Regions from separate parts of the Chryseobacterium sp. 14P4.3.2 genome, predicted to be linked through region 1. Evidence: riboswitches for the same ligand, from Rfam matches in the RefSeq annotation. Region 1 holds a riboswitch; each other region holds the start of a gene.
What was found. A riboswitch is a leader RNA that binds a small molecule or an ion and turns the genes downstream of it on or off. The one in region 1 is predicted to bind cobalamin.
Positions count from the first base shown of each region.

Region 2: another riboswitch for cobalamin. It lies ahead of AC27VX_RS15645 (acyl-CoA thioesterase); the one in region 1 lies ahead of AC27VX_RS08265 (T9SS type A sorting domain-containing protein).
Region 3: another riboswitch for cobalamin. It lies ahead of AC27VX_RS14970 (TonB-dependent receptor plug domain-containing protein); the one in region 1 lies ahead of AC27VX_RS08265 (T9SS type A sorting domain-containing protein).
Region 4: another riboswitch for cobalamin. It lies ahead of metE (5-methyltetrahydropteroyltriglutamate--homocysteine S-methyltransferase); the one in region 1 lies ahead of AC27VX_RS08265 (T9SS type A sorting domain-containing protein).

Region 1 covers NZ_JBYOKO010000004.1:112,421-120,490, forward strand. Annotated here, with positions in the region: gene tpiA (triose-phosphate isomerase) at 1-360, shown strand, start outside; gene AC27VX_RS08260 (esterase-like activity of phytase family protein) at 519-1,781, opposite strand; cobalamin riboswitch at 2,042-2,233, shown strand; gene AC27VX_RS08265 (T9SS type A sorting domain-containing protein) at 2,297-3,400, shown strand; cobalamin riboswitch at 3,705-3,894, shown strand; gene AC27VX_RS08270 (T9SS type A sorting domain-containing protein) at 3,998-5,278, shown strand; gene AC27VX_RS08275 (T9SS type A sorting domain-containing protein) at 5,286-6,410, shown strand; gene clpP (ATP-dependent Clp endopeptidase proteolytic subunit ClpP) at 6,519-7,205, opposite strand; gene dnaG (DNA primase) at 7,317-8,070, opposite strand, start outside.
Region 2 covers NZ_JBYOKO010000010.1:156,121-164,190, forward strand. Annotated here, with positions in the region: gene AC27VX_RS15620 (PspC domain-containing protein) at 1-528, opposite strand, end outside; gene AC27VX_RS15625 (PadR family transcriptional regulator) at 540-869, opposite strand; gene AC27VX_RS15630 (XAC2610-related protein) at 1,383-2,081, shown strand; gene AC27VX_RS15635 (HD domain-containing protein) at 2,083-2,673, shown strand; gene AC27VX_RS15640 (hypothetical protein) at 2,741-4,114, opposite strand; gene AC27VX_RS15645 (acyl-CoA thioesterase) at 4,282-4,665, opposite strand; cobalamin riboswitch at 4,782-4,961, opposite strand; gene AC27VX_RS15650 (hypothetical protein) at 4,996-5,796, opposite strand; gene AC27VX_RS15655 (GEVED domain-containing protein) at 5,969-7,054, shown strand; gene AC27VX_RS15660 (hypothetical protein) at 7,172-7,432, opposite strand; gene AC27VX_RS15665 (endonuclease MutS2) at 7,591-8,070, opposite strand, start outside.
Region 3 covers NZ_JBYOKO010000010.1:3,939-12,008, forward strand. Annotated here, with positions in the region: gene pafA (alkaline phosphatase PafA) at 1-1,510, shown strand, start outside; cobalamin riboswitch at 1,755-1,932, shown strand; gene AC27VX_RS14970 (TonB-dependent receptor plug domain-containing protein) at 1,965-3,791, shown strand; gene AC27VX_RS14975 (YncE family protein) at 3,811-4,866, shown strand; gene AC27VX_RS14980 (CCA tRNA nucleotidyltransferase) at 5,042-6,460, opposite strand; gene AC27VX_RS14985 (nuclear transport factor 2 family protein) at 6,498-6,842, opposite strand; gene AC27VX_RS14990 (L-threonylcarbamoyladenylate synthase) at 6,949-7,497, opposite strand; gene tnpA (IS200/IS605 family transposase) at 7,741-8,070, opposite strand, start outside.
Region 4 covers NZ_JBYOKO010000003.1:42,481-50,550, forward strand. Annotated here, with positions in the region: gene AC27VX_RS05870 (enoyl-CoA hydratase/isomerase family protein) at 1-22, shown strand, start outside; gene AC27VX_RS05875 (four helix bundle protein) at 127-417, opposite strand; gene mmsB (3-hydroxyisobutyrate dehydrogenase) at 627-1,511, shown strand; gene AC27VX_RS05885 (enoyl-CoA hydratase/isomerase family protein) at 1,615-2,397, shown strand; gene AC27VX_RS05890 (Lrp/AsnC family transcriptional regulator) at 2,535-2,996, opposite strand; cobalamin riboswitch at 3,190-3,375, shown strand; gene metE (5-methyltetrahydropteroyltriglutamate--homocysteine S-methyltransferase) at 3,555-5,858, shown strand; gene AC27VX_RS05900 (EamA family transporter) at 6,134-6,550, opposite strand; gene AC27VX_RS05905 (S41 family peptidase) at 6,765-7,331, opposite strand; gene AC27VX_RS05910 (transposase) at 7,898-8,070, shown strand, end outside.

The DNA.
Region 1 (8,070 bases):
CAGAGAAAAGCGGGGCAGCATCTTGAAGTAGTAAAAAACCAAACTGAAGTTGCTCTTTTCACCCTTTCTGCTGATGAAATCAAAAAGGTAGTAATCGCTTACGAACCTGTATGGGCTATCGGAACAGGAGAAACTGCAACTCCTGCACAGGCTCAGGAAATCCATGCTCACATCAGAAATATTATTGCTTCCAAATATGGACAGGAAGTTGCTGATGAGGTTTCTATCCTTTATGGTGGTTCTGTAAAGCCGGACAATGCAAAGGAAATTTTCTCTCAACCTGATATTGACGGTGGTCTTATCGGAGGAGCAGCTTTAAAATTAGAAGATTTCTCTAAGATTATTGAGGGATTTAATTAATATTGAGAGGCTATGTTTTGGCTAAAGCCAATGGCATTATTTCTTTTATGTATTAAACGGGCTAAAGCCCGTTCCTATTGAAAGATTAAATACCTTAGAATCATACAAATAAAAACGGCGGAATCTTCGATTCCGCCGTTTTCTTTAAAAAAATCTAATTATTGAATATCGACTACATACATTGTTCCTTTGTCCACCTTTCCTGTTTTAGGCAGAATTTTCGCTTTGGGATTTCCATTTCCATCATCCACTACTCCGAAATCATCATCATTAAAAACAGCCAGCTTATTGTTTCCTAAATAAACAATTCCTTCAAATTTATCATGCTCATACCCCAGTTTGGTAACCAGATTTACAGCTAATGATTTGGAAACAGCTTTTATTCCTGCGTTAGTTATTTCATCCCATGAACATTGCTCCAGGGCTTTACCATTCACTTTCATTCCGTCTACAGCTGAAATATCAGCTCCGTTGACATCACTAGCGTTTGCTAAATTAATTCTATACACTTTTTTAATCCCTCCCTGAGATCCAAAATTACCGTCTCTTTCGATGACTAAAAACTCTGTATTGCTCAATGCTGTGATATCACAAACTGAGTCGGAAGCTCCACCATCCTGTTTATATAAAAACTGTTTGGTCTGTCCTGTGGCAATATCAAAAGTCACAATCCTCGTTAAAGTTGTATTGGTTGCCAGCGTTTTACTTGGCACAAACATCATAGACTGTATAGTACCTACCAAAGTTTTACCATCGGGAGTGATGCATAGTCCTTCCATCCCTCTGTTTGCTCTTCTTTTGGCTAAAACGGCAGGTAATTTCCTTGTTCCGGTGTTCACTCCGATCGGGCTTATCCTTTCCAGCTCTACTCCATCAGCACTATAATGTACAATATGAGGGCCATATTCGTCTGACACCCAGAATGTACCATCTACTGCAGCTACAATACTTTCACTATCCAATCCGTATTTATCTGTTCCTAAAACATTTCCGGAGGCATCGTAAGCCACTTCACCCGTACTGCCCATTCCTACAGGGTTCGGCAGTCCTGTAATAAGCTGTCCGGATGGATTTTTAAGCTTAATATATTTGATTACCTCTACGTTACCTTCGGCATTAATTTTAAAATGCATAATGGTAGGTGTAAAGCCAGGTGTCAGAAATTTTTTACCAATAAGGTAGTCCGTATTCGGGCCACGGTCTGTAATGACGTAAAACTCGCCTTTTCTGGTGGGGTGAGCAGCAGCTCCGGAGCCAAATCCTCCGTTGATGACGTCTACTCCACTGATTGTAGCTAATTTAGAAAAAGGAAATTCCTGAGGAAGCTTGGAATAATTAATATCCTGATTGTTTACAGAATCATCATCCTTACATGATGCCAGCGCTGTAAGCATCAAAGCAGATAATAGTAATTTTTTCATATTCTATTGTATGGCTGCGAAAGTATAAATTGATTATAAACTGATCTTGAATCTAATGATAATTGTAGTTTAACAATAGATCCTTCAAAATGAATTCAGTATAAACAATAAAAATTTTGATTTTAATTCTAAAAATCCAACGAACTCATATAATGGATTGTTAATTTAATAAAAACAAGCTTTTAGAAAACTTATTTACCATGAAAAAACCTGTTAAAGCAAAGATAATTCACAAAACACAGCCTAAATATTTATATGATATATTTGCGGACTTTTAGGGTTGAACACTGTTCATTAATAGGGAATCAGGTGAGAATAAATATTCGAATCCTGAGCTGTACCCGCAACTGTAAACTATTCAACTTATAGCACATAATGCCACTGGATAAGAAGTCCGGGAAGGCGGCTAATAAGATGTAAGCCAGGAGACCTGCCTTAAAGTATCATCTTCAGACAAGAAATTATTTTTCTGCTGAAGGTAAGTTTCGGGAATAAAACTTTAATTTAATTATATCATGAGAAAAATCTATTTTTTTTTCTTACTGCTTATCATGCAGTCCATGTCGGCCCAATTTACAGAAAGTGACATTAAATTCTGGATAGGAACCGGTTCCAAAAAAGCTTATTTCATTGCTGATTTTAATGATAACAATACTCCTACGTCTTATGCATGGGGATATCGTTTTGATTCTAATGACTTAACAATGGAAGACCTTATCAATGCTATTGCTAATGTAGAGCCTAAGATAGAGGTTGAAATTCCTTCCGGGTTTCTTTACAGTTTAAACTACAATCATCATACACCAAGTCTTGATGATTATTGGTCTACCTGGTCAGGATTAACCTCAGAAAATTTATCATTCAATAACGGAGTAAATAATGACCTTTTGATTGACGGAAAATGGTATGGAATCTCCTATGGTTTTGATCCGCCTTCCAAGCCTTCCGCTCCTGTCCCTGCCTACAGTTCAAAGTGGTACAGTTCTTCTCAGATTACCAACTGGATAGGAACCGGAAGTAATAAAAGTCTGGTAGTAATTGACTTTGGGACAGATAGCACAAACGGAAATGCTGACTCTTTTGTATTCGGAATTCAATATAACGGAACAATAACTGCGGAGCAGGCTTTACAGTTAATTCAGTCACAGACTTCTTATTTCAGTTTTACATCTACCAGTAATCAGGTTTCCAGTCTTTCACTGAATAACTTCACCGGAAACCCTTCCGCACCAAACAGCTGGAAATTATATAAAGGAAATGACCTTTCAAGCTGGCAGGCAAAAACCAATTTATCTCAAATTCAGCTGAATAACAATGACTGGCTAGGTTTAAGTTTCGGACAAAGAAGACCAATTACTCCGGCAGAATCATTTTCTACATTGGGTGTTTCCAGCGTCAATAAGAAAAAATTCGGTATCTATCCTAATCCGGCAAGTGACTTCATTCAAATTGATAGTCCTGAGAATGTGAAGGAAGTGAATATCTATTCTGCTACAGGGCAGAAAGTATTAACTTCCCAAGCAACAAAGATTAATATCCGGTCTTTGAGTTCAGGAGTTTATTTTGTTGAGATAAAAACTTCTGCCAATTCAACCATTCATAAGATAGTAAAGAAATAGGAAAAAAAATATTTTCCCGGCCACGACTGGTAACTTTTTTTAAGTGCAGTGGTGTCAAAACACGAGACTTTCTCAATTTTTGAGAAGGTCTTTTTTCGTCACGGGATTCCATTTTAACGACCGAAATTGTAAAATGAATTCAATATAAACTATAAAGCTCCTAATTTTAATTCTGAAAAACCAACAATAAAGGTAGATTACTTATCAATTTGATAAAATATCTTTTTGAATAATTTATTAAATTCCATAAAAGACTTGAAATCAGGTACAATTCACAAAAAAACACCTATTAATTTATATGATATATTTGCAGCGTTTTTAAGGTTGAACATTGTTCATTAATAGGGAATCAGGTGAGAATAAATATTCGAATCCTGAGCTGTTCCCGCAACTGTAAACTAATCTACTTATAGCCTTTAATACCACTGGATAAAAATCCGGGAAGGCGGCTATAAGATGTAAGCCAGGAGACCTGCCTTAAATTAATTTCAACTTTCGGGAATAAAAGTTTGTGAAAGAAAAATCTAAACAGATTTTTTCATGAATGTTTTGTCCTGTGGTGAGGTTTCGGGAATAAAACTTTAATTTAATTATATCATGAAGAAAATCTATTTTCTTATTCTTGCGTTTGTACTCTCTTTTGCAAATGCGCAAACTGAAGGGGTCCTGGTACTCAACGAAGGCGGTGCCGGAAGCAATAATGCTGAAATATCGCTGATCTCCAATCAATCGGTTGTGACCAACAACTATTTTAAAATCAATAACAATAATGCAACACTGGGCGATACCGCACAAGACATTAAAATTTTTGGTGACAAAATTTTTGTGGTTTTAAACATTTCCAACCAAATAAAGGTCATCAACAAATCTGACTTTTCTTTGATTACCACGATTTCAAACAACCTGGACAATCCAAGATACATTGCTTTTAGCGGAGATAAATTCTATGTAACCAACTGGGGAGGAACAGGTTCTGTCAATAATTATGTAGCGGTTTACAATCTCAACACGTATTCTCATGAAGCAAATATTGCTGTAGGGTCGGGACCTGAAAAAATTTACAGTAAAGACGATAAGCTTTATGTTTTATTAAAGGGAGGTTTTGGAATCAATCAGTATATGGATGTTATCAATACTTCTACCAATTCGGTTATCTCAGAAGTAAATGTAGGAGATTTTCCACACAGTATTTTTGAAAAAAACAACCTTCTTTACATCATGAGTTCCGGAAATCCTTATACTCCTAATTCTTTTGGAACTTTTACGGTTTACAATACAACAAGCCAAAGTATCGTTTCCAGCACAGCACTTCCTGCAGGGACAAAACCAGCTTATATGGATACAGACGGTACGAATATTTATTATATGAAAGATGCGTCAATTTATAAAACATCTATTGCGGCTCCTTCTTTTTCAACAAATGCAATTGCAAGTGCACCTATTCCTATAAATAGTTATGGTACGGCCTATGGGTTTAATATTGTTAATAATAAAATTTATGTTGCTGACCCTAAGGGATATGTTGCACCGGGAAAAATTTACACTTATGATTTGCAGGGAACCTTAGAAAATACTTTTACAGTGAGTCTGCTTCCTAATCAAATCATTGCTTATAATAGTGCATCACCATCTCTTTCTACAGCTGAAAATACAAAAGCTTCTAAATTGTCATTATATCCGAATCCTGCAAGTGACAAATTCTTTGTACAAGGTTTAAATACCGGAAATATTCAGATTTATGATACTGCCGGAAGAATGATCATCAACACGCAGTATACTCAAAACGGTATTGATGTAAGTACTCTATCTAAAGGCAATTATATTGTAAAAATCACAGATAAGAATAATAATTTCACTGAAAAACTAATCATTAAATAATTCTTCAATGCAAAAATTATTAAGTCTTTTATGTACACTTATTGTGGGACTGTGCCTTGCGCAGTTTACTGCAAATGATGTAAAATTTTTCGTGGGAACAGGTTCTCAAACTGCCTATTTTGTAGCAGATTTCAAAGATGGAACTGATGACCGATCTTACGTCTGGGGAGTAAGATTTAATCCGGGGCAGAATATAACCGGGCCTCAAATGCTTCAGATGATCAAAAGTGCAGAACCTGCTTTTGATTATATTTTAACGTTTAATAACGGGTTTCTTGATAAGGTTAGTTTTAATGACCATTCTCAACAATCAACACCGGACTGGTGGAGTTTATGGCGTGGTAATGATACGAACAGCTGGTCTTCAGTAGGATGGATGAACAATGGAACGATATTAAACGGCCAGTGGTACGGTGCATCTTATGGATTCAGCAATCCTACAGCACAAGCACCTGCTACGCCAATTCCTGCATACAGTTCTTTATGGTACGATTCCTCTCAAATTACCAACTGGATTGGCACCGGATCTAATAAAAGCTTAGTTGTTATAGATTTCGGAACTGATAATTCTAATGGAAATGCTAATTCATTTGTCTTTGGAATTCAATACAATGGAACGATTACTGCTGAACAGGCTTTGCAGTTGATTCAGTCACAAGCTTCTTATTTTACCTTTACCTCAACCAACAACCAAGTTTCCGGTCTTTCACTGAATAATCTCACTGGAAACACTTCCGGATCAAACAGCTGGAAATTGTATAAGGGAAATGATATCTCAAGCTGGCAGACACAGTCCGAGCTTTCACAAATTCAATTAACCAATAACAAATGGCTTGGATTAAGTTTCGGACAAAGAAGACCTTTTACTCCTACTGAAGCATCTAATGCAACACTGGGTGTTTCTACTGTCAATAAGAAAATTTTAAGCATTTACCCTAATCCGGCAAGTGACTTCATTCAGATTGACAGTCCTGAAAATGTGAAGGAAGTAAATATCTATTCTGCATCGGGTCAGAAAGTAATGACAGCGCAGGCAACTAAGATCAATATTCAGTCTTTAAGTTCAGGGGTTTATTTTGTTGAGATTAAAACCTTAAGCAATTCAGTACTCCATAAAATGGTTAAGAAATAGAAAAAAGAATATTTTTTCAACCCTAAATACACGATTTTTTTATTCATGTATCATGGTAAAACAAAAACGCACCCGGTTGGGTGCGTTTTTCATTTGATTTAAAATCAATTATTTTTTTTCTGTAGATCTCTGTAAAACCTCATCTACCATTCCGTAGCCTTTAGCCTCTTCAGATGTCATCCAGTAATCTCTGTCAGAAGATTTTTCAACCCACTCATAAGTTTGTCCTGAGTGGTGCCCGATAATTTCATAAAGCTCCTGCTTCAATTTCAACATCTCTCTAAGGTTGATTTCCATATCAGAAGCCACTCCCTGAGCCCCTCCTGAAGGCTGGTGAATCATGACTCTTGAATGCTTCAGCGCAGAACGCTTTCCTTTTTCACCTGCCACCAATAATACAGCTCCCATAGAAGCAGCCATACCGGTACAGATCGTTGCTACATCCGGCTTAATGATCTGCATGGTGTCATAAATACCTAAACCTGCATAAACACTACCCCCTGGAGAGTTGATGTAGATCTGAATATCTTTTGACGGATCTGCACTTTCTAAGAATAAAAGCTGTGCTGTAACAATGTTTGCTACCTGATCATCAATCCCTGTTCCAAGAAAGATAATCCTGTCCATCATCAAACGGGAGAAAACGTCCATCTGAGCAACGTTTAATCTTCTTTCTTCCATAATGTACGGAGTAAGATTCGTTGGCCCATACATTCCCATATACTGATCGGTTACCAAACCGTTGTTTCCTAAATGCTTTACAGAGAAATCTCTGAAATCTTTTTTAATGTCCATATTTCTATTATGTATTATTTTAAACAAATATTTTCAAAGTTTAAATTACAATATTTATTCCTAAAATTTTATAGGACTTTTTGTCACAGAATATAAAATATTGTCTATAAACTATCTATTTCTATCTCCATAGATCCCTTTGATCGGGGAATATTCGATAATATTACTAAGTCTTATTGAAGCCTGTTTCAGCAAAGTGATCTTCTTGATCAGTTCATAATATTTTCCTTCATCGGTATTGCTGTACTGATCCAGCTCTTTTGCTGTCTCTGTAATCAGATAATCAATGTACCGGTATTTGTGCAGTAAAACATCCCCCTGAATCTGATCCGCCACCTTATCTCCATAATTGGGAGGATAGATGTTTCTGGAAGCCCAGTTTTCAAGATCATCCAGCGGTATCAGTGCATCTACTACTTTGGTTGTGATTTCTTCATCCATAAAAGATACAAAAAAGTTTCCGCTTCTAAGCTCATCTTTCTGAATTCCCTCTCTTACCTGATTGATAATAATCTCATTTTCTTTGACTAAAAACGTATACTGTTCTTCTTCAAAATGATGAAGAATTTCTTCAATAACTGTAATCTGGTACTCTTCATTTTGTTCATTTCTGCGTTTCAGGACAATATCCCCAAACATCAGCATATGATCTACCAGCTTATTCTCCATAAACAGTACTCCAAACAGGAAAGGATCTTCTTTCTCTTTATCCAGAGGGACAATCTCCATCTTGGGAGCCGTTTTATCCTTCTGCTGCTGCTGAACATGGCTCGTCTGATTCTGGGTAATCTGCTTCTGAACATCCAGTTCGTTGAAAAGGCTCTGCTCAGAAAGTCCGAACTTATTCGAAACCTCCTTAAGATAT
Region 2 (8,070 bases), on a different contig from region 1:
TTCAGCTTTTGGAAGTACAATCCAAAGGATGATATAAAGCAGTCCTATTAATGAAGAAGAAATAGCCGCTGTAAAAATTCCTAAGACAAAAACTCCTAGCCAGATAGCTCTCATGGCAGTAATATCCATTCCTACATACTGAGCTAAACCTGCGCATACCCCTGCAATCTTTTGTTTTTCAGGATCACGGAATAATTGCTTTTTGTCTGTATAATTGCTTCCTGTGGTATTGTTTTTATGTGTTGTTTTTTCAGAAAAATAAGCCTCTTCCTGTTCTTCTATTTTTTCCGGGCTTCCGATCTGAGCAATTACCTTTTCTACATCGGTATCATTGATCACTTCACGTTTTCCCAGTGAATCTCTGAAGATCTCCACCATTCTTATTTCTATGTCATGCATTACCTCATCCGCTTCCGAAGCATCCAGTGAGCTTCTCAGAGCATTAAGGTAATCGCTAAGCTTTATATATGCGTGTTCTTCTATGGTAAAAGAAAAACCTGCGAGTCCTATTGAGAGTGTCTTGTTCATAGCTTTGTTTTTTAATTTTGTTGGGTGATTTGGTTCACTGAGGCTGTCAGTTCATTCCATGTATTCTGAAGTTCATCCAGGAAAAGTTTTCCTTTTTCTGTAATCTGATAATATTTTCTGGGTGGTCCCCCAGTAGACTCTTCCCATCTGTAAGAGAGAAACTCCCCGTTTTTAAGTCTTGTAAGAAGAGGGTAGAGGGTCCCTTCCACTACATCCAGTTTTCCTTTTTTCAGCTCGTCAATAAGATCAGAAACATACATTTCGCGATTATTGATGAGACTTAGAATACAGAATTCCAGAATTCCTTTTCGCATTTGCGCTTTGGTATTTTCAGTATTCATCTTTAATAAGTTTTGTTAATTAGTTATATTTTCAGAAAAATGCTCCTAGCTAGTTGAGCCTATTCTAATTTTACATTACAAAGATATATAAATAAAATGGTATTATGCAATACAAAGTAGTGAAATTTTGAAAATAATATATTTAACCATTTGAAAAACAGTGTTATAATTTTCAATTGAGTTTTTCTTAAATGTCACTAAATGAGAATTTTTATGAGAATTTTAAATTTTATCTTAGGTTTTAGTAAGCCTATATAGTCTAATCACTGTTAATTTTTGCGGTCTGTTATTTGTTTTATTGATTCCAAAAGCAACAGTCACTCACAACAGGGTAGCAGTATTAATAACGATGGAATGAAAAGTAATAATGGATAGCAGGTAACGGTTTCAAAAAATAGTATGGTGTGAAACTGTATTATACATTGGAATGAAAAGAGATTTTGAGATCGGTGTTATGATTCGTATTTTTGTTAAGATTTTTTTTAAACACCTTAATTCACAGTAACTATTATCATGAAAATTTTGAATCATTACAGAAATTTATCTGCTTTTCTTCTATTGGGGCCCTTATGTTTCGGTCAATATCAATTTGAAGTAAAAAATGTATCAAAGAATTATAATGCGATTATCCATATGGAGAATTGTGTTGATGATCGGTGTAAAGACAGAGGAACTGTAGAACTCTTCGATAACAAAAACAGCAAAATTCAGACGTTTGTTTCCGATGATCTCATTTTCGATTTAAATCCTGATCAAAAAGCGGTTCCTGGAAAAATGATTCAGCTAAGCACTGATCAAAGTCCGGTAATTATGGAAGATTTTAATTTTGACGGTACCGAAGATATAGCAGTAAGAAATGGGAGCATGGGTAACTATAGCGGAGCTTCTTATGATGTATACGTATTCAACATTACCAAAATGGGTTTTGTAAAGAGTAAAGAACTTACTGAACTTGGATCTGGTTATCTGGGCCTGTTTGAAACGGATGCTAAACGCAAACGGCTAATTGCTACAGGGAAATCAGGCTGCTGCAGGATTTTTGTCACAGAATTTGCGGTGATTCCCAATAAAGGATTAGATAAAGTATTGGAAAGAGAAGAAGATATGACAGAAGAAGGCCAAATAAAAGTTACCACCAGTGAAAAAGTAAAAAATAAATGGATTACCAAAACGAAGGTATATCCTTCAGATGAATATAATAAAGAAAAGTAAGATGAAGATACAGAAAGAGATCGATTTTATCCTGGCAGTGGATGCTTTGAAGAATGTACAGAGAAGAAATTATAATGCAGATGACTCCCGCAGAGAGAATACGGCGGAACACTCCTGGCAGATTGTTATTTTGGCACAGATCCTTTATCCATATGCAAAAAACCGTGAAGACATTGATCTGCTGAGAGTGATAAGAATGCTTTCTATTCATGATCTTGTGGAGATTGAAGCAGGTGATACGTTCCTTTTTGATGAAGCAGGGATGGTGGGTAAGTTTGATAGAGAAAAGATTTCCGCACAAAATATCTTCGGAATTCTGGATGAGCCTTTGCGTACAGACTTCTTTAATCTATGGCTTGAGTTTGAAGAGGAAAAAACTCCCGATGCCATTTTTGCATGTGCTATCGACAGAATTATGCCATTTATCTTAAATTCATATACTTCAGGAAAAAGCTGGACAGAAGCGGGTGTTACAGAAAAGCAGATCAGAAATATGCTTGAAAATGCGATCACCAGAGCATCAGATGAAATGGGAGAGGCTTTTGAATTATTGCTGAACCAAAATCTGGAAACTGAAAAGGTATTGAAATAATTTAAAAAAGGAAAAGACACTGTTCATTGGCTGAGCAGTGTCTTTTTACAGATGATCTGTGGAATTTTTATTGAGTCAGTAATAAGAAATTGTCAGGATTTAATAAAATCCCTTTTTGGGAATAAAATCCGGACATACTGTTGTATACATAAAATCTCAGTTCGAAATTCTTATAAGAAGTATCAAGTTTAAACTTTACTTCTTTCCCATCTTTAGACCAAACCGGATTTTTAACGACAATAATCGTATTGCTGGTTTGTTTTTTATCTATGTATTCGAATAATCTCAACTGGAGGGTAGATGTTTTTTTCATAGGCTCTGTGAATCGTAAAACCATATTGTTTAGATCCGCTTTTTCAAAGTCGCTGTTGTTGGCATCTAATACAGATGGCTGGGAGATTTTTGGTCCTATTTTCTTTGTCCACTGTAACAATGGAGTATATAATTTTTCCAGACTCTTATTTTTTTTATAAAGCTCTATCACTTTCTCAGAAAATAAATTCTGAGCAATAAACCCACGTCGGATATTGACTTTATGATAGATCATAGAGAGACTGTCAGTTTTTTCTTTCGGGAATTTTTCTCTGATAAATAAGTCGTAAACAGCCCATGTCATATATTCATTGAATGAGCTTATACCAGGATATCCTGATTTTTTATCCCAATTGTTCAAGTTGAAGGCCGCTGTTATTTCCTTTGAATATTGATCTGAGATAGGGTTAACATAGCCATGATCAATTTCTGAAAATACAGTATGATTATCAAGAATTCTTCGTGCAATGTTATTTTTTAAATTTCCACGGATAAGATCTTCTCCGATATCAGGAAAATCAACGGTTAATGAACTATTGATATCTCTATGACAATTTTGTCCACCTACTAAAGGAGAGATTGCTATGACATAGTTTTTGGTATTTTCAGCGGTTACTTTGCCGACAATTTTGTCCAAAAAAGCATAGGTATCATTGATGTAATAATACTCTTTATAATTGTTGATTAAGGTATTGTAAAACTGTTGATGGTCTTTAAAAAAAGCCCTGTAATTCGACTTTTTTACAAAATCATTTATTAATTCAATATTTTCATCTACTTCTTTTGGTCCAAATGAATTGAAAGGATAGTCTCTTTTGAGTATTCCTTTTTCGTCAAATGAAAAAGCATAAAAATCAGTTCGGAAACCCAGAAATTTCTTCCAGTCACTTCGCGAGTAATTTACTTTTTGTAACAACGGGTGATCTTTTACGGGCTTAAAATAAGTCATGATCTCATCATAATACGGAGGAATCTTCTGAACATCATAAGGATCTGTTTGGCCATATTCTGTAAGTGCTAAAATAATATTTCCCAATTCGTAACTTTCCGGAAGTTCAATTTTGACATTTTTTTGTGCTGCTATGGAAACAGAAAGGATAAGGGCGATGATTAAGATAAGTTTTTTCATTGAATAAGGTTTTTCGTTTTTAGTAGCAGAAAAACATTTTTTTATTTTTTTTCCTGGGCTGGCTAAATTAAGTAAAAAAACAAACGAATTCACTGAATTTTTTGGTGATGATATTGTAAGGTAAAAAAGTTTCGGCGGCCTTTGGCCGCCCGAAACTTTTTTATGAATTATAGAATCTGAATTGGTTTTTTGAATTCGTCAATTGCTACAAATGTAAAATCACCAACGATTGCTTTTTCTCTTTCATAAGAATACATCTGTTCTGTGTAGATCTCAACATTTACCTTCATACTCGTTTTTCCAACATAGGAAACTCTTCCGATCAGCTCTACAATAGTTCCTGCCGGGATAGGTTTCTTAAAATCGATCTTGTCACTGCTTACCGTTACCACTCTTTTTCTTGCAAAACGTGTTGCTGTGATAAAAGCTACTTCATCCATCAACTGCATGGCAGTACCTCCGAAAAGGGTATCATAATGATTGGTTGTGTTTGGGAAAACCGCTTTAAAGATTCTGGTTTCGGATGTTTCAATTCTTTCTTCTGTCGTCATATTTCATTATTAATTAAAGCGAAATGAAATCGTATCAAAACAACAGAATAATGACAGGAACCTTGGAAATTCCCGAAACAATCCATCAGATCAATAAAACTTCATATCGCGAAAGTTTTTTGTTTAAGAAATAGGCAGGTCTCCTGACTTGTAACATCTTTTATCTCCTTCCCATGCCCCGCACAGTGGATCTTTGATAAAGATTACAGTTACTTACAGTTGCGCGACAGTCCGTGATTTTCACACGGTTCCCTTTTAATTTGCGGTTAGGCAAAACCAGTTTCTATGATGAATAAGTATTACACTTTTTCGGGTGCAAAAATAATGAATTTATTCCGGATTATGATAAATAATCTGACTGATTACTCTTCCCTTCTTAATGGTCCAAAGGGTTGTATATCTGTTTTCTCCTGTACCATTGATCATATAAAGGAAAATATTGTCAGTGTCAAGAGAAGTTACTCCTACATTATCAAAATCCATTGTGGGCTGGAACATATTTTTGATAGCTTCTCTTACAAAAACAGAGCCTCTTCCGGGTTGCTGTACTCTGATAGACTTTATCTCCGTCATTCCTTCAGGGAGATCATTCCCAATTCCCCATGGCTTTACTTTATCTATGGTAAGGAGTTTCCCATCTGCATCTTTTTCCTTTTTACGGTAACCAGCATTGGAAGGATAAACATCAATGACTACTTTACTTCTTTGAGCGGTAGGGATTTTCGGATCAGAATTGTCCGTGAAGATAAGGGATCTTCCGTTTTTAGATTTAGAGGGAGTATAAGCCGGAAGCTGATCAATATAAGCAATACGTTCCTTATTTACCATTCCTTCTTTATCCAACGTTTCATAACGTACAAATGGCTTGTCATCATCCTGTTTTTCAGGATATTTGATCCAGATCCATTCGGTTTCTCCTGGAGCAGGTTTTACATAAACAAACACATCCCCTTTGCGCATACGTATTTTATCTACAATTTTTCTGTAATTGTCTTTATGCACCCTTACGTTGGCGTATCCTTCTTCAGCTTTTACAACGCCGAAAGGAACTTTATTCTGACCTTTAACGAAGGCTAGAGAAAAAATACTAAAAGCGGACAGATAAAATGCTTTGTTTATGAAAGTCATCATGAAAATTTTTTGATCCTTCAAATATATAAATTAAATACTTTTCGACAGATAATTATATTGCCGTAATGCCTGTAAGTTCTACATTTTTAAAAATATAATAATTTGTGGTTAAAATATGACACAGTTATTGAATTTTATATTAATTTTCATTCTGATTTTAAAACTAATAACTATGACCAAAAAACTACTTTTTTGCTCCTTCCTATTATTGGGAGCTTTTTCATTGTATCAATCTAAAAATTCTACAGCAACATCGGTTACTAAAAAAGCATTTACAATTCCTATAAATGTTGTTGTTTCTAACATTTCTACTACTTCAGCAACGGTAATGTGGGATCCGATTGCAGGATCTACAAGCTTTGCAGTGAGGTTTAGGCCAGTTGGTCCTAATCTATGGAGCAGTATATCAGTATTTAATACAAATGGGTATACATTTACAGACCTTCAGCCTTGTACAGCTTATGAAGTGCAGATTATAGATGTTGCTTCGGGGGATATTTCAACTTCAGTAATTTTTTACACCTCTCTGAATTATTGCATTTCTGCATCTACAGATTCCAATATAATGCATATTTCCAACGTTACGGTAACTTCTACAGGAGTGACAAATCCAATGATCAGCAATTCAGGACCTTCTAATTACACAGATTACAGAACAGATCCAGGCCGTAGAGTCAAGTTCTTTGCAGGAAGTCCGGCAAATAAACTTTCGGTAACGAATACGTGGACCGGCACCGCTGGCCCTATAACGGTAAATGCATGGATTGATATTAATGGAAATGGAGTCTTTGAAGCTGTGGAAAAAGTAATGAATGCTAATGTCAGTTCCGCAATACCGGTGGTATCTACATTCCCTATCCCAGGGTATCCTACCATACCAAGCGCTCTTATTGGCGGATGCGGTGTAACGATGCGTGTTATTTCCAGCCAGACATTCCCAACTGGTGCCTGTGGAACATTTACCTATGGAGAAGTGGAAGATTACGGTGTAGATTTTTTAGATCCTTTTCTCGCAGTAAAAGAACCTGGACAATCTGCTAAACCTGAAATTTATCCAAATCCGGCATCTGACATTTTAAATGTCTCTGGAATTTCGGAAGCAGCCGATTTTGAAATTTATAATGCTGTAGGACAAAAAGCAGGAGAAGGGAAAACTTCAGATCATAAAGTAAAACTTCAGCGTTTGCCCCAAGGAGTTTATTTTATCCAGTTAAAAGATAAAGAAAATATAACACGTTTTAAATTTATTAAGAAGTAACTCTAAAATATTTTATAGCCCAAGTACAAGATCTATTTATGAATGTATGAGGATAAAATAATATAGGCTGTCTCAAAAATGTGGCAGCCTGTATTTATGTGTAGTATAGAAGGAATTCTAAGATTCTGTATGATGTCGGCAAGGTTCATAGACTGTTTCGATATCATTTTTAAGGAAATAAGAAAATATTCCATAGAAAAGTAAGATGATCAGGAAGAAGATCCCTGTAATATAAAATGCACTTGCAAAGCCATAGCTGATTGAAACTCCGCTTCCGAATCCCATTTCGATTTTATTATTTCCCACTCCTTCCATTTTTGACTGGAAAGTCCGGTAAAAAGATAAAAAGGAAACCAGTCCTACCACGGAAAAGACCATAGGATACAGATACTTTTTTCTAATACTTTTTATCAGCTGACGGTTAAAATTAGAAAAAATATTACATAACCCTATAAAAAAGAGAGAGTACATTAAAGTACCCTCTCTGTAGTATTCGCTTAAAGTTAGTTTTTAGATTAATTCATTCTAAAAACTAATTAAATTCTTTCAAGTTCATCAGCATCAATCGTTGTTTTGAAAGTTCCGTAATTAACAATTACCTTGTTTCGGGAGATTTTTTCAATAGTTCCCACACTAGTACTTCCTGTAATACGGACACGCTGGCCAATTTTCATCCAGACAGCACGGTCGCTTTTGCGCTGTTCTTCCAGTTTTTCATTCGTTTCAGCAATCTTCTCAATGACTTCCTCCTTCTTCAGCTGTTGGGTAATCTTTCTTTTTACTACCTGAAGGCGTTTCGTTTCATCCTTATCACTATCCAGTTTTCTAAACTTTTCCTGCTCTAAAAGCTTTACAAAGTCTTTCACTACATCCTTTCTGGATTTTCCTTTTGTATAGCTTTCAATGAAGGCTTCAATTTTGTTTCCAAACTGAAGTTTACGGTGCTCCTCCTCATACAGTTTCTGAAAATTGAATAACTTCTGCTGAAGCTGATCATTCAGTTTCTGAAGATTATC
Region 3 (8,070 bases), on a different contig from region 1:
TTTATACCGTTTTTATGGCAAATTCGGAAATGACGGTTTCAAAAGACTGTTGAATACAGGATATTCTTTAAATAATGTACATATTCCATATGTTCCTACTATTACAGCTTTGGGGCATACCTGTATCTATACAGGTTCTGTACCGGCAATTCATGGTATTGCAGGAAATGACTGGACAGATAAAGAAACAGGTAAAGGTGTATACTGTACGGCAGATGAAAGCGTTCAGCCTGTAGGAACCACCAATACAAAAATTGGCAGCCACTCTCCCAAAAACCTTTGGTCTACCACAGTAACGGATGAGCTGAGACTGGCAACCAACTTCCAGGGAAAGGTAATTGGTGTTTCTCTGAAAGACCGTGCCTCTATACTTCCGGCAGGACATACGCCAAACGGAGCTTTCTGGTTTGATGACAGTACAGGGAATTTTATTACAAGTACATGGTATATGAATGATCTTCCTCAATGGGTAAAATCATTCAATACACAGAACCTACCGGAAAAACTGGTAGCAAATGGCTGGAATACCTTACTCCCGATCAATCAGTATACAGAAAGTGCGCCTGACAATTCTCCATGGGAAGGATTACTGGGAAGTGCAAAGACCCCTACATTCCCTTACAGCAATCTGGCTAAAGATTATCAGGATAAAAAAGATAATATCCGCTATACTCCTTTCGGAAATACGCTGACACTGAAGCTGGCAGAAGCTTCTGTAGAAGGTGAAAAACTGGGTGGTGACAATATTACAGACTTCTTGGCAATTAACCTTGCTTCTACAGATTATGCCGGACACAAATTCGGGCCTAACTCTATTGAAGTGGAAGATGTTTATATCAGATTAGATCAGGATCTGGCAGAATTCTTTAATTATCTGGATTCAAAAGTTGGAAAAGGAGAGTATACTGTTTTCCTTTCTGCTGACCATGGTGGAGCACACTCTGTAGGATTCCTGAAAGAACATAAGATCCCGACAGGTTTCTTTGGAGAAGGAGCTCAGAAAGATCTTAACCAAAAACTGAAAGAGAAATTCGGAGCTGATAAATTAATCAATGCTATCGATAATTATCAGATCTATTTCGACAGAAAAGTATTGGCTGACAGTAAGCTTGAATTAGATGACGTAAGAAACTTCGCCGTTAAGGAGCTTGAAAAAGACCCTACTGTTTTATATGCCGTTTCTGTAGATAAAGTTCAGGAAGCAAGTATTCCGGAACCTATCAAACAAAGAATTATCAACGGAATCAACAGACAGAGAAGTGGTGATATTCAATTGATTTCTCATGACTCTATGCTTCCTCCATACTCTAAAACAGGAACTACACACAGTGTATGGAATTCTTATGATTCACATATTCCATTAATCTTTATGGGATGGGGAGTTAAGCAGGGAGAAAGTAATAAGGCTTATTATATGACCGATATTGCTCCTACTGTTTCTTCGTTACTTAAAATTCAGTTTCCAAGCGGAAATGTTGGAAATCCAATCACAGAGGTTATTGGTAAATAATTGAACAAAATGATTCGATCATATAGAACTGCCTTCATTTGAGGGCAGTTTTTTATTTTACTTATAAAGGTTAATTTACGCTTTAGGAGTGTTGTTCATCAAATCATTAGTAGAGATGATGTTTCGAATGGCTGTTTTTGATATTGAGAACAGTCATTTTACTTTTGTTTATTTTAAAGAAGAATCTATGGGAAAAGAAGCCGTGGTTTGCAGATTGGTTTTTTGGCTAATAGATATAAAAAGTTATCTTTGCAAAAATTTTGGTTTCCAGTATATTGGAATGAAAAGGGAATCGGGTGAAAGCCCCGGACTGTCCCCGCAACTGTAAATCGCAACTAAAAATTTCTGCAAGCAGCCACTGTATACAACGGGAAGGTGCAGAATGCGAAAGTCAGGAGACCTGCCAGAGTTATAACCAAAAAACATATTGCTTTCGGAGGAAAAGTAAAATAATATGGATATAAAAAGATCTTTAGCACTGCTTTTTTCATCTTATGGCTGTTTTCTTTTCGGACAAGAGAAAGCCATTGATACTATTTACATCTTCGACAACCAGATGAACAGGGTAAAACTCTTTCATCCGGTGAAAACCATTACAGCCGAAGATACAGAGAAAAATTCTACTAACCTTTCAGAACTGCTCAGGTTTCAATCTCAGGTTTATATTAAAGAAAATGGACGTGGGGCTGTTTCTTCACCTTCTTTCAGAGGAACCACCGCACAGCAGACCGCCTTTGTATGGAACGGAATTAATATCAATTCCAACTTTCTGGGACAAGGAGATATCAACAATATGCCGCTGTTCGGGTATGATCAGATCGGAATAAAAGCCGGTGGTGGAAGTGTGGTATACGGAAGTGGGGCTATCGGAGGAAGTATTCATATGAACAATACTCTTGATTTTAATAAGGGATTTCATGGGGGACTATTTTCAGAGGTGGCTTCTTTTAATACGTTTAATAACTTTGTTAAAGGATCTTACAGCAATGACAGGTTCAGCTTTAAAGCTTCGGGAAATTACTCAGTAAGTGAAAATGATTATAAGGTAAGCGACCTTAATTATATCAACAGGAACGGAAATTACTACAATACTACATTTAATGCAGGAGCTTCCTATAAAATAACTGATGAGCATAAAGTTTCGTGGCAAAGCCAGTTTTTTGACTCTTCACAGCATTATCCTATCTATGAAGAAACAGAAACGAAAACGAAATATAAAAGCCAGAGTGTAAGAAGCCTTATCTCATGGGACTGGAATAAAACAAAATTCAGCAACTCTTTCAAAACTGCTTATACAGAAGAAAATTTTCAGTATTTTGGAGCTTTGGATCTGCCTAAATCCAGTGGTGGTACAGGAAAAAACTATATTTTGAAAAATGATTTCAATTATTTTCTGAATTCAAAGTGGAATATTAATCTTATAGGAGAATTTCAGGTCAATAAAGGAGAAGGTTATAAAAGTGGAATAGGGGATGTAAGCAGAAATGTAGGTTCAGTTTCCGCATTGTTAAGATATTTCGCAACAAAGGACCTGCGTTTTGAAAGTGGGTTTAAAAAAGATTTTGTGGAAGATATCAATTCTCCGGTTCTGTATTCTTTCTCCGGAAAATGGGATACTTCAAAATGGTATAATGTAGGGCTTAATTTATCCAAGAATTTCAGATATCCGTCATTTAATGATATCTATTATGAGCCGGGCGGGAATAAGGATCTGAGACCGGAAACCTCTGTTCAGGTAGATATGAACCACGAGTTTAAAGTGAAGAATTTTAAACTTACCGTTTCCCCTTATTACATGGGAGTGACCGATCTTATTGTATGGCTGCCTACAGCTCTTGGGTATTGGCAGGCTTTCAACGTTAATAAATCCGAATCATATGGATTGGAATCTCAATTGTCTTTTAATAAACAATTGGGGAATCATAAGATTGGGCTGAATGCCGGGTATTATTACACGAGATCGATTGATAAGGAAACCCATAAACAGCGACCGTACGTTCCAATGCACAGAGCAACAGCAAATGTAGATTATGAGTATAGCTTCCTTAAATTCTTTGCACAGGGACTATTCAATGGGATTACTTATATAACAGGTGATGAAGACAGGAAAACAGCAATTGATCCTTATTTTATTTTAAATACCGGTATTTCGGCGACGGTTTCCAAAAGATATACCTTAGGAGTTAAAGTCAATAATGTAACAAATACCTATTATAAAACAGTTTCTTTCTACCCTTTGCCTAAAAGGAACTACAGCGTTTACGCGGCAATAAATTTTTAAAAATTAAAATTAATATATTATGAGAATAACCAGAATTTTAACAGTGCTATTTGCATTTGTACTATTGTTTAACATTTCTTGTAGCAGTGACAATGAAAGTTATGAAATTTCGCCAATCACGTATCAGGATGGGTATTTTATTTCTAACGAAGGAAACTTTAAAAGTAACGGTGCTAATGTAACGTTTCTTACAAGAGATTTAAGCCTGCAACAAGATAATATCTATGCTTATAATAATAACAATGAAATATTGGGAGATGTTCTTCAGGCAATAGGTCTTAACGAAAATAAAGCTTACCTTGTGATGAACAATTCTAATAAAATTGTAGTGGTGGATCGTTATACTTTTAAGAAATTGGGTACAATCACAGATCAGATCAACAATCCAAGAGGTATTACCTTCGCGAATGGATTTATCTATGTAGCTAATACCAATTTCTCTACCAATGTTAACAGTGTAACGAAGTATAAAATTTCTGACCTGTCATTTGTAAAGAAAATCGACTTTACTGAAGTTGCAGATAAAATTGTAGAAGCAGGTGGAAATGTTTTTGTACAGAATGCTTCATCAGGGTATGGAAATAAGATTACTTATATTAATACAGCTACTGATAATAAGACTGAGATTACTATTCCAAATGGTCAGATTGGTAGAACAGTTTCCTATAACTCTGATGTGTACACAATTTCAGGTACTACTGCCAATTCTTATATTTATAAAATTTCAAGTACAGGAACTTTGACACCAGTTGTTACATTAACGGGAATTCCAAACGGAACGAATCTTCAGATTGATAATGGTAAGTTTTACTTTAGTTCAGGAAACAAAATTTATACAACAAGTATAGCTGCTCCAGTAGTTCCTGCTAATCCATTACTTACTGTTGCAGATAACGGACCATCTTATTATGTTCTATATGGATTTACAGTTGTAGACGGAAGAATTTTCGCTTCAGATGTTAAGAAATTCGAAGGAAATAGTGAAATGACAGTATATTCTGCAAGTACAGGAGGTAAAATCAGATCTTTTATAACAGGAGGTTTGGGAGCTAATGGAACCTATGTAAATCCATAATAGACCATAATAAAATACAGCATATGAAAATATAATTTTTTATTTTTTTTCATCATTTGTGTTTTTTGTCCGGGCGGTTTCTCAGAAACCGCCCGGGTTTGTTTTAATAGTAGATACAAAAGAGCCCGGCGGGATGGAACATCCCGCCGGGCTCTTTATTTATTTGTCAATAAGATTATAGTGTTAATCCCAACTTTTCAGCCTCAGCAATTACAAACTTGGTAGCCTCTTCCTTTTCATTGGGAATCTCGCCTTCAAGAATAGCTTCTTTTACCTTTTCTTTTAAAATTCCAATCTCACGGCCTGGTTTAAGGTTAAACATTTCCATGATTTCCTCACCGGTAATAGGCGGTTGGAAGTTTCTTACCTGATCCTTTTCTTCTACCTCTTTTATTTTTACCGCTACATACTCAAAATTTCTTTTGAATTTATCCTGCTTTTTAGAATTTTTAGTGGTGATATCAGCCTTACATAAAGTAAAAAGATCTTCAAGATTTTCACCGGCATCAAATAAAAGCCTTCTTAATGCAGCATCTGAAGCATCGTCTGTAATCAAAGCGATAGGACGTGATGAAAGCTTTACCATTTTCTGAACATACTTCATATCACTTCCCAAAGGCAGTTTCAGCCTCTGAAACAAAGCTTTAACCATTTTCGAACCCAAAAATTCATGCCCATGAAAAGTCCAGCCTGTACCTTCCACAAACTTTTTCGTAGGAGCTTTTCCTATATCGTGAAGCAACGCCGACCAGCGCAGCCAAAGGTTGTCCGTATTCACAGAAATATTATCCACAACCTCAAGTGTATGGTAAAAATTATCTTTGTGAGTCTGACCTTCCACCTCTTCCACACCCTTCAGTTCAATAAGTTCAGGAATGATAAGTTTTAGCAGGCCTGTTTGCTCCATTAGGCTTAATCCTACGGAAGGCTTTTCTGATAACATGATTTTATTGAATTCCACCATGATTCTTTCCATAGAAACAATCTTGATTCTCTCAGCTTCCTGTTGTATTGCCCGCAAAGAATTCTCTTCTACCGTAAAATTTAAAGTAGAAGCAAAACGTACTGCTCTCATCATCCTTAACGGATCATCAGAGTAGGTTTGAGCTGGCTCTAAAGGCGTTCGTAAAATTCCCTTTTCAAGGTCGTCAATCCCATTGAATGGATCGATAAGTTCACCAAAATTATCCTTATTTAAAGAAATAGCCATCGCGTTGATGGTAAAATCTCTTCTCTTTTGGTCATCCTCCAGACTTCCACCTTCTACTTCAGGTTTTCTGCTGTCTTCTGTATAGCTTTCTTTTCTTGCACCCACAAACTCCAGTTCAAGTTCTTTGTACTTGATCATCGCAGTTCCGTAGGTTTTAAAAACAGAAACCTTTAATTTTGGATCAATATCCTGAGCAACATTCTGGGCAAGCTCAATACCGCTTTGTTCCGTTACAAAGTCTATATCCGTAGAAGCCTTTCTTTTCATCAGAAGGTCACGAACATATCCACCCACAATATAGACAGACTGGTTGTTTCTTTCTGCCGCTTCAGAAATAATTTTAAAAAGTTTTAAATTCTTATTTTGGTTAAGATTAATTTTCATCGTTAATAATAGTGTCAATTTCTACCAATGGATCTCATTAATCATAATGAGCATACATTTTACTAATTTTTCCTTCTTCATTAAAAAGCATGACCTCTACGGCATGCTTGTCCATAATCGACTTATAAAATAATGCTACAGAATCCACTCCCGCTGTTGAACGGATCAAATCGAAATGGAGATCCGGGAATTTTTCCAATGCCGTTCTCCAGTATTCACGAACTGCTTTTTTGCCTTTTAAAGAGCTTTCTTTACCTCCGGTAGCCAAGACTATCATTGGAGTTGTAATCTCAATATCTTCAGAATAATGGGATAGGATATCCTCTAAATCATGAGAGTTCCAGGCATCTACCCATAGCTTAGCAAATTCTTGATGATTCATAGCCTATATTTTATGAGTTGAGTTTGCAAAGATAGAATTAAAAAAAAGAAATCCTGCCGATGCTTACCGCCAAGACTCTAAAAAATAAACTGATCAGTAAAGGTTTTTACTCTCTAAGAACTTTTATCCTGTTGTCACTCCATATTTTGATCACCGAAGAACCTGAATATTCAGATACTTTTTCTCTATCTTCTTCCACGGCATAATCCACAAGACTGATCATCTCTTCAGAAATATCAGAAAATTTCAAAGGGCTTTTCTCACCACTGAAGTTGGCAGAAGTAGAAACCAATGGCTTATTCAGTTTTGAAATCAGTTTCTTGCAAAAATCATTCTTTACAAGGCGAATACCGATACTCCCGTCTTCCGCAAGAAGTTCTTTAGGTAAGCCTCTAGGGTTTTCATAAACTATAGTCACAGGTTTTTCACTAAGATCAATGATTTCCCAAGCCATTTCCGGAACATCCACAAGATCCTGGAGTCTTTTTTCTGACTCTACAAGGATGATCATAGATTTATTTTTTTCACGTTTCTTAATGTCAAAAATTTTATTGACCGCCTCTATATTAGTAGCATCACAGCCAATTCCCCAGATGGTATCTGTAGGGTAAAGAATAGTTCCGCCAGACTTTAATATTTCGATAATGTTTTCCATAATTTTACCTGAATTCAAACCAGTCTATAAAGGTAGAGAATCTGTTAAATTTGGGCAAAAAAATAAGATATAAATATGATTGGTTTTATAGGTTTCGGCTAAAACCAATGAAGGGGAATTTATTTTTAAATGAGCATTAGGCTATTCCTATTAATGGGTATTGCGAATATTATTCAATAGTAATGTTGCGGTTTTATCCAATTCAACAAAAAATAAAAAAGAAATTTCGGCTTTAGCTAAAACCTATATTTTAAAATGATATTTTTCAATAAACTCTTTATATTCATCGGTATAACTTTTTTTCTGATGATGTTTTTCCTGATTTTTAATATAATTCCTTACAGAGTCTACGATTGATTCAGAAACTGAAACTGCAAAATACTCATCCTGCCAGGCAAACTTTTCTTTTGTGAGATGGTTTTTATTAATCCAATAAGAAGATTCACCTTTTAATAATTGTACAGTTTTTTCAATATTCTGATTGGCTCCAAGAGAAATTAAACAGTGGCAATGATCCGAATATCCATTAATCATATCTAAAAAGATTCCTTTCTCTGTAGCGTATTCTTTAAT
Region 4 (8,070 bases), on a different contig from region 1:
TGAGTTGAAAATTGAAAATTGAGAATGAAAAATTAATAATGGAAAATTAAAAATTGGTAGTTGGGAACAGGAAATGAATGTTTGAAAATAAATAATTTTTTCTAATTAATTCTCAATTTCAATTTTTTACATTTTCAATTTAATTTTAGTCGTTTTTACAATAGATACAAGAAGTTTAACCATTTCTTCAGCTTGTGGAAATACAGAATTGTAAATAGAAATGTCAATGATACTGCTGTCTTTTAATAATTGTATCCAATATAGAGTTTCATTAGCTTCTTTGAGGGAAATACTCATTTTATGGAGAAAATCTCTGGTACTCTGTGCGTGTTCTGCTTCACGTATCAAAGCACCAACAGCAGTCCCTGAACGCAAAAGTTGTTTAGATAAAACAAACTCTCTTTTTTCAGAAGACAAATGTTGATATACTTTGATAATTTGCAAAGCAAAGACATAAGATTTTTTTTAAACGACATTTTCTTTCATTAACTCAATTTACATCGAATTTTCTAAATAATTAAAAAAGTGTATTTCATTCTTTATAATGTGGTAATCATTTAAAATATTCAATTAGTGATTATAAATTAGTGATTTTCAATTTTTAACTCTCAATTTTTAATTAAAAAATGTCAAATATAGCATTCATAGGATTAGGAAACATGGGTGGGCCGATGGCGGTAAACCTGATGAAAAACGGTCATAACGTTATTGGTTTTGATCTTTCGGAAACGGCATTAGAAACCCTGCAGGCAGCTGGAGGAAAAATTGCTGGATCTGCTTTGGCCGCTGGCGGAGAAGCAGATGTGGTGATATCTATGCTGCCTTCCGGAAAGCACGTTGCAGAATTGTATTCTGAAGAATTTATAAATAATCTGAAACCTAATACATTACTGATTGACAGTAGTACCATTGATGCGGTAACTGCCCGTTCTGTGGCAGAACTTGCCGTTTCAAAAGGCTGTAGAATGATTGATGCTCCCGTTTCAGGTGGAACAGCCGGAGCTCAGGCAGGTACGTTAACCTTTATCGTAGGTGGTAAACAGGAGGATTACGAAAAAGCAAGGCCAATACTTAAATGTATGGGACAGAACATATTCCATGCCGGGGAATCCGGGGCTGGACAGGTTGCGAAGATCTGTAATAATATGCTGCTGGCGATTCATATGATTGGTACATCCGAGGCGATTAATCTCGGAGTGAGACATGGTCTTAATCCTCAGATATTAAGTGAAATTATGCAAAAAAGTTCAGGGAAAAACTGGTCTTTGGAGGTGTATAATCCTTATCCGGGAGTAATGGAAAATGCACCTGCTTCCAGAAATTATTCCGGAGGCTTTGCGGTAGACCTTATGGCAAAAGACCTTGGATTGGCTGCTGAAGCAGGATTAGAATCAAAAACAGCAACACCTCTCGGCAATACAGCCCTGAATTTATACAGAATGTGGAGCGAAGCCGGAAAAGGAAAAACAGATTTTTCCAGTATTATTCAGTTTCTGAACGCAGAGCTTTAATAGTGGAGAATTGAAAATTAAAAATTAAAAATGGAATGTCATCTCGACTTCTTTATAACTTTCAATTTTCAACTGTTCAATGATCAATTAAAAAATTAAAAAAGTGAATTTCGAAACATTATTATATCAGCAGGACGGTCATATCGGGACTTTGACCATTAACAGACCACAGGCATTAAATGCCTTGAATGAAAACGTTTTAAAAGAATTGAAATCATTTGCCGATGAAATAAAAACAGATAAAAATATACGGGCGCTGATCATTACCGGATCAGGTGACAAAGCATTTGTGGCAGGAGCGGATATCAAAGCAATGCAGGGAATGAGCCCAAAAGAAGCTGAAGATTTCTCAATAGCTGCTCAGAATGCTTTTAATGCTGTTGAAACCTTGCCATTTGCAGTAATTGCTGCTGTAAATGGATTTGCATTAGGAGGAGGATGTGAATTAGCATTGTCCTGTGACATTATTCTGGCTAGCGGAAAAGCTAAATTCGGACTGCCTGAAGTAACTCTAGGATTATTGCCATGCTTTGGCGGAACCCAGCGCTTACCCAGGGCCATCGGATTATATAAGGCTAGAGAAATGGTTTTCTCCGGAGAATTTTATTCTGCAGACACCTGTAAAGAATTTGGATTTGTGAATCATGTTTTTGCTCCGGAAGACCTTTTGAATGAAGCTCAGAAACTTGCAGAAACAATTGCTTCCAGAGGTCCGGTGGCTGTAGCCAAAGCAAAACAGTCTTTAAATACAGGTTTTGAACTGCATATCAAAGATGGATTACAACAGGAAGCCGCCTTATTCGGAGAATTATTCACTACAGAAGATCACAACGAAGGTATCGGAGCGTTCATAGAGAAGCGCAGCCCGGAGTTCAAAGGAAACTAGACATAGTGAGTTAAAAATGAAAAGATTAAGAGTTGAGAATTGAAAATAAAAAGTGAAAAATTGTACCGTCAAGCAAGTAAAAGGTGTAAAATTGATGTCATGATTAATTTTTAATTCTCCATTCTTAAAATTTTCAATTAAATTGTTATTCCATGGTTGTTCTTAACTTCAGCCATTACAAAAGTGCTGTGGGTACTTCCAATAGAATCTACAGATCCCAGTTTATTAAATACAAAATCCTGGTAATGTTTCATATCACGGACCTGAACTTTCAGTAGGAAATCAAAGTCTCCGGAAATGTTGTAGCATTCAGCCACTTCCTCAATCTCCAGAATTTCTTTTACAAAATCATAACCCACAGACCTGTCATGGATTTTTAATTTGATCTGGCAAAAAACTGTAAACCCCCGATTGAGCTTTTCAGCATCCAGAACTGCGGCATATCTTTTAACATATCCTTCCTGTTCGAGCCTTTTTACTCTTTCAAAAACAGGAGAAGTAGACAGGTTAACTTCTTTGGCCAGTTCTTTAACTGTCAGTTTTGCGTTTTTTTGAAGCAGTCTGAGTAACTGTACATCTTTATCATCAAGTTCTTCCACAGAATATTATTCTTTTAAATTATAAAAACAGTTAAAGATAAGGAATTTTATGCTTTTATAAATTGTTTTAAAAGTTTAATTTGCTTAATTATTCATTGTTTATTGTTGTTTTATTCTGTATTGCTAATTTTACACAAAATTAAAAACTTTACCGGTGACGGTTGTTACTGGTAAAAATCAGTTCTTTATAGATACTTCATCAAACAGGAAAGGTTTTACTTAAGGTAGATTAATAGGGAATCGTGTGGAAATCACGAGCTGTCGCGCAACTGTAAGTAACATATCAAAAGTTTCTGTCCTTGCATATCCACTGCCAAAAGCGGGAAGGATGACGGAAACTGTTACAAGTCAGGAGACCTGCCTTTACTGAATTGACAATGCTTTCGCGGTCTGAAGCTTTTGGGTCATACAGATGATATATCGGACTATGCATTTTCTTATGAAAGAGGAGGTGTGTTATTCTGTATGTCATTGTTTTCCAAAATCTTATTTATCCGTTAAAGTGTTGCGAAGCATTTCAGAGAGCTTTACATTAAGTCTAATTAAAAAGTTTAAAAAATGCAAACACACATTCTGGGCTACCCGCGTATTGGTGGTAAAAGAGAACTCAAAAAAGCCTGCGAGCAATATTGGTCAGGTAAGATCCTTTTAGAAGAACTTCTTACTACAGGAAGGAATATCTGTACCCAAAACTGGAATATCCAGAAAGACGCAGGAATAGATTTAATTCCTTGTAATGATTTTTCATACTATGATCAGGTATTGGATATGAGCCTTGTTGTAGGGGCAATTCCGAGACGTTATCATGAAGTGGTGCTTAAAAAAAACAATTCTGAACTGGACCTTTACTTTGCAATGGCAAGAGGATATCAGAAAGACGGATTGGATATCACCGCGATGGAGATGACCAAATGGTTTGATACCAATTATCATTATATCGTACCTGAATTTTACAAAAACCAGCAGTTTAAGCTGAGCTCAGATAAGATTTTCAATGAATTTGCAGGAGCAAAGCAGGCAGGAATAAGTGCAAAGCCAGTCATTATAGGACTTGTTTCTTACCTTCTTTTAGGAAAAGAAAAAGAAGAAGGATTTGATAAGCTGGATCTGGCAGGAAATCTCCTTTCGGTTTATACAGAGATTTTAACCAAACTTCAGGAGCAGGGTGTTGAATGGATTCAGTTTGATGAACCTTTTCTGGCTTTGGACTTAACGGATAAGGCAAAAGAAACCTATCAATATATTTATTCTGAAATAAGAAAACGTTTCCCGAAACTGAAATTTATTGTGGCTACTTATTTCGAAGGATTGAAGAATAATTTGTCTCTTGCCGTCTCACTTCCTGTAAATGTATTACACACAGATCTTGTAAGAAATCCTGAGCAGCTGGAAGATATTCTCAACGTAATTCCGGAAAGTTTAAACCTGTCATTAGGACTTGTTGACGGAAGAAATATCTGGAAAAATGACTATGAAAAATCGTTGTCTTTCATCAGGAAAGCTGTTGAAAAGCTTGGTTCCGAAAGAGTTTTTATAGCACCATCATGCTCATTACTTCATTCACCATGTGACTTGGATTTTGAAACGAATCTTAATCCCGAAATTAAAAACTGGCTGGCTTTTTCAAAACAAAAGGTGAAAGAAGTAGTAAGTCTGAAGGAAATTGCATCCGGAACAGAAAATGAAAATATCCTTGCTGAGTTTGAAGAAAACAAAAAAGCCATTGAAAACAGAAAAACATCTTCTCTTATTCATAATAATGAGGTTAAACAGAGAACTAATGCGGTGACTGAAGAAGATGCTCAAAGAAAAAATATATTCAAAATCCGTAAAGAAGAACAGCAGAAGGCATTACAGCTTCCTTTATTTCCGACAACAACCATCGGCTCATTTCCCCAGACCACAGAAGTAAGAAGCTGGAGAGCTAAATTTAAAAAAGGAGAACTTACAGCTGAACAATATGATACTTTACTGAAAGAAGAAACCCAAAGAACCATCCGCTGGCAGGAAGAAATAGGAATAGATGTACTGGTACATGGAGAATTTGAGCGAAACGATATGGTGGAATATTTTGGAGAACAGCTTGAAGGATTTACATTCACTAAAAACGGCTGGGTACAGAGCTACGGAAGCCGTTGTGTAAAACCGCCAGTGATCTTTGGTGACGTTTCAAGACCAGATCCGATGACTGTATATTGGTCTCAGTATGCACAGTTGCAGACTGAGAAATGGGTAAAAGGAATGTTGACAGGTCCGGTTACGATTCTGCAATGGTCTTTTGTACGTGATGATCAGCCTCGCTCTGAGACTTGCAAACAGATTGCTCTGGCGATCCGTGATGAAGTAGTGGATCTTGAAAAAGCAGGAATAAGAATTATTCAGATTGATGAACCTGCAATCCGGGAAGGGCTTCCTTTAAGGAAAACAGATTGGCAAAATTATCTTAAATGGGCGGTACAAGCCTTCAGAATTTCGGCAAGTGGAGTAGAAGATGCTACCCAGATTCATACCCATATGTGCTATTCTGAGTTCAATGATATTATTGAAAATATTGCAGATATGGATGCTGATGTGATTACCATAGAATGTTCCCGTTCTCAGATGGAACTTTTAAATGCTTTTGCAGACTTTAAGTATCCAAACGAAATTGGACCCGGAGTTTATGATATCCATTCACCAAGAATTCCTTCCAAAGAAGAAATGATTGAACTCCTGAGAAAAGCTCAGAATGTAATTCCTGCCAATCAGCTTTGGGTAAATCCGGACTGCGGATTGAAAACAAGACACTGGGAAGAAACAGAAAAAGCCTTAATAGCAATGGTGGCCGCAGCCAAAGAAGCTTCAGTAGAATATGCACTTTAAAAAACCTTAGATAATTAGATTCTTGCTCAGATCGTGTTATGATATTCATAGCACGATCTGTTATTTTAAAAACTTTCCTTTGAAAGGAATACATCTTGAACAGTTAATATGTATTTTAAAAAGGCAGCAATGAATGATGATATTGCAGAATACAATCATCTTTCTGTACGTACCATTCAGACCAGAAAAAGCGATTGAGAAAATCATTCGGAATTGATGCTGAAGTAGATCACTACAATTGGATTGATACCGTGTAACCTGAACCAGAATTTTTTCTATTCAAAAATCAATACCACAGTTCCAATAATAATCAGTAAGGCTCCTATTGCCGTTTTTAAACTCAGAGATTCACCCAGAAAAACAACAGATAAAACGATGGTTAAAGCAATACTCAGCTTATCTACAGGTGCAACCTGTGTAACTTTACCTGCCTGAAGGGCTTTAAAATAGAAGATCCAGGAAAGCCCTGTTGTTATTCCCGAAATGACAATATACATAAGATTATGCTTTGAAAGAGCAGGAATTCCTCTATATTCACTTCTTGCGAAAACAATTCCCCAGGCTACCAGTAATATAATAACACTTCTGATTGCCGTGGCCAGATTTGAATTAACTCCCGTAATTCCGATCTTGGCAAAAATAGCCGTCAGTGAAGCAAAAAATGCTGAAAGAATTGCGTATATCCACCACATATTTTATGATTTTAAAATTATTGGTCTGAAGCAATGAAAAATCCTTTGAAGTTCAAATCTAAGCTACAAAAAATGATGATGGAAACAAAATGTATTTTTGTGCCTTTGCGATCAAATAACTTGTTGTATTCTTTGTTGGATAACCGCATGGGCGCAAGGCTCTCATTCTTTATATATTAATTGAAGGAGCGAGAAAGTTAAATGTTTTCAGCTGTTATTTTATTTCTCTGGCTTTCTGAAACGTTTCCTCCATATTCTGTGTCAATATTCCTGGGGTGAAGGATTCCCTTGGAGTACCGTCAATATGATATAATCTTTCAGTGGGAAACTGAAAACCGATTTTAGTCTCTGCCATCTGAAAATTGGAAATTGCTCCCAGAAGCCCAGCCATCCGGGTGCCGATAATCCGGGCTTTTTTCATACCGTCAAAGCCGATTGCAATTCCTTCTCCCATACTTCCTGTCCAGCGGCCAACAAGAATATAGATATTTCCCTTATAAATTTCCTTTCGTGGACTTACATACTCGGTCCAGTGCCTTAAAGTCTCATATTTCTTTTCATTAAATTCATGGGTTTGATAAGGAAGCTGTTGATCTGTAAATCTTCCCATAATAGCTCTAGCCACTGTTGAATTTCCGCCGCCGGGTGTTTCAGTAAGGTCAACGATCAGGTTTTTGTAGCTGAAAAAAACATCAAGTACTTTGTCAAACTCAGCAATAAGCAGGTTATTTCCAAGAGAATTATTAATCTTGATATACGCTGTGTTTATGTAAAAAAGCACCAATTAAGGTGTTTTATTTATTTCAAAAAATATATTTTTATAATATTATTCAATCTTATTTCTAAAAACTAATACTATTGACAGTATTGAGCTAACAATAAATAATAGTGAAGGATAAATAAACCAATTATTTATCCTTTTATAATTATTTGAATCATAAACTCCAGTTATAAGAATTAATGCGATAAATAAACTTATAAAACAAAATATTAAAAGATATCTTTCTTTATATCCCTTACATGATAAAAATACTATAAAAGATCCTATAAGAAATACCATACCCAATCCTTCCCATAAAATACCATATTCGGGATTTAAAATATCAGAGATAAATTGATATAATGACATAAGTATAATTCCTATATTTAGTGTGTCATGTTGACCTATACCTTGTGTGAACAAAAAGGTAACTATTGCGATAATCTTAAGAATTTTTATAGCCATTATTTACAATTTCTTTTAGTTTGAGGAGCGTTACCGTTTGTGCTGGTGAAGACTTCCCGTTTTGGTAAACTTCCCTGTTTTTCAAACAAATTAAAATTATTAAATTTAGTTTGTTAAACCATATGAAAAAGAGCAAATTTTCAGAACATCAGATTATCAATATTCTGAAAGAATATGAATCTGGGAAATCGACAAAAGATATTTGTCGTGAACAGGGTATTTCCGCACCTACTTTCTACCAGTGGAAACGGAAGTATGGAGGAATGGATGCACAGCATCTTAAGGAGCTTAAAGC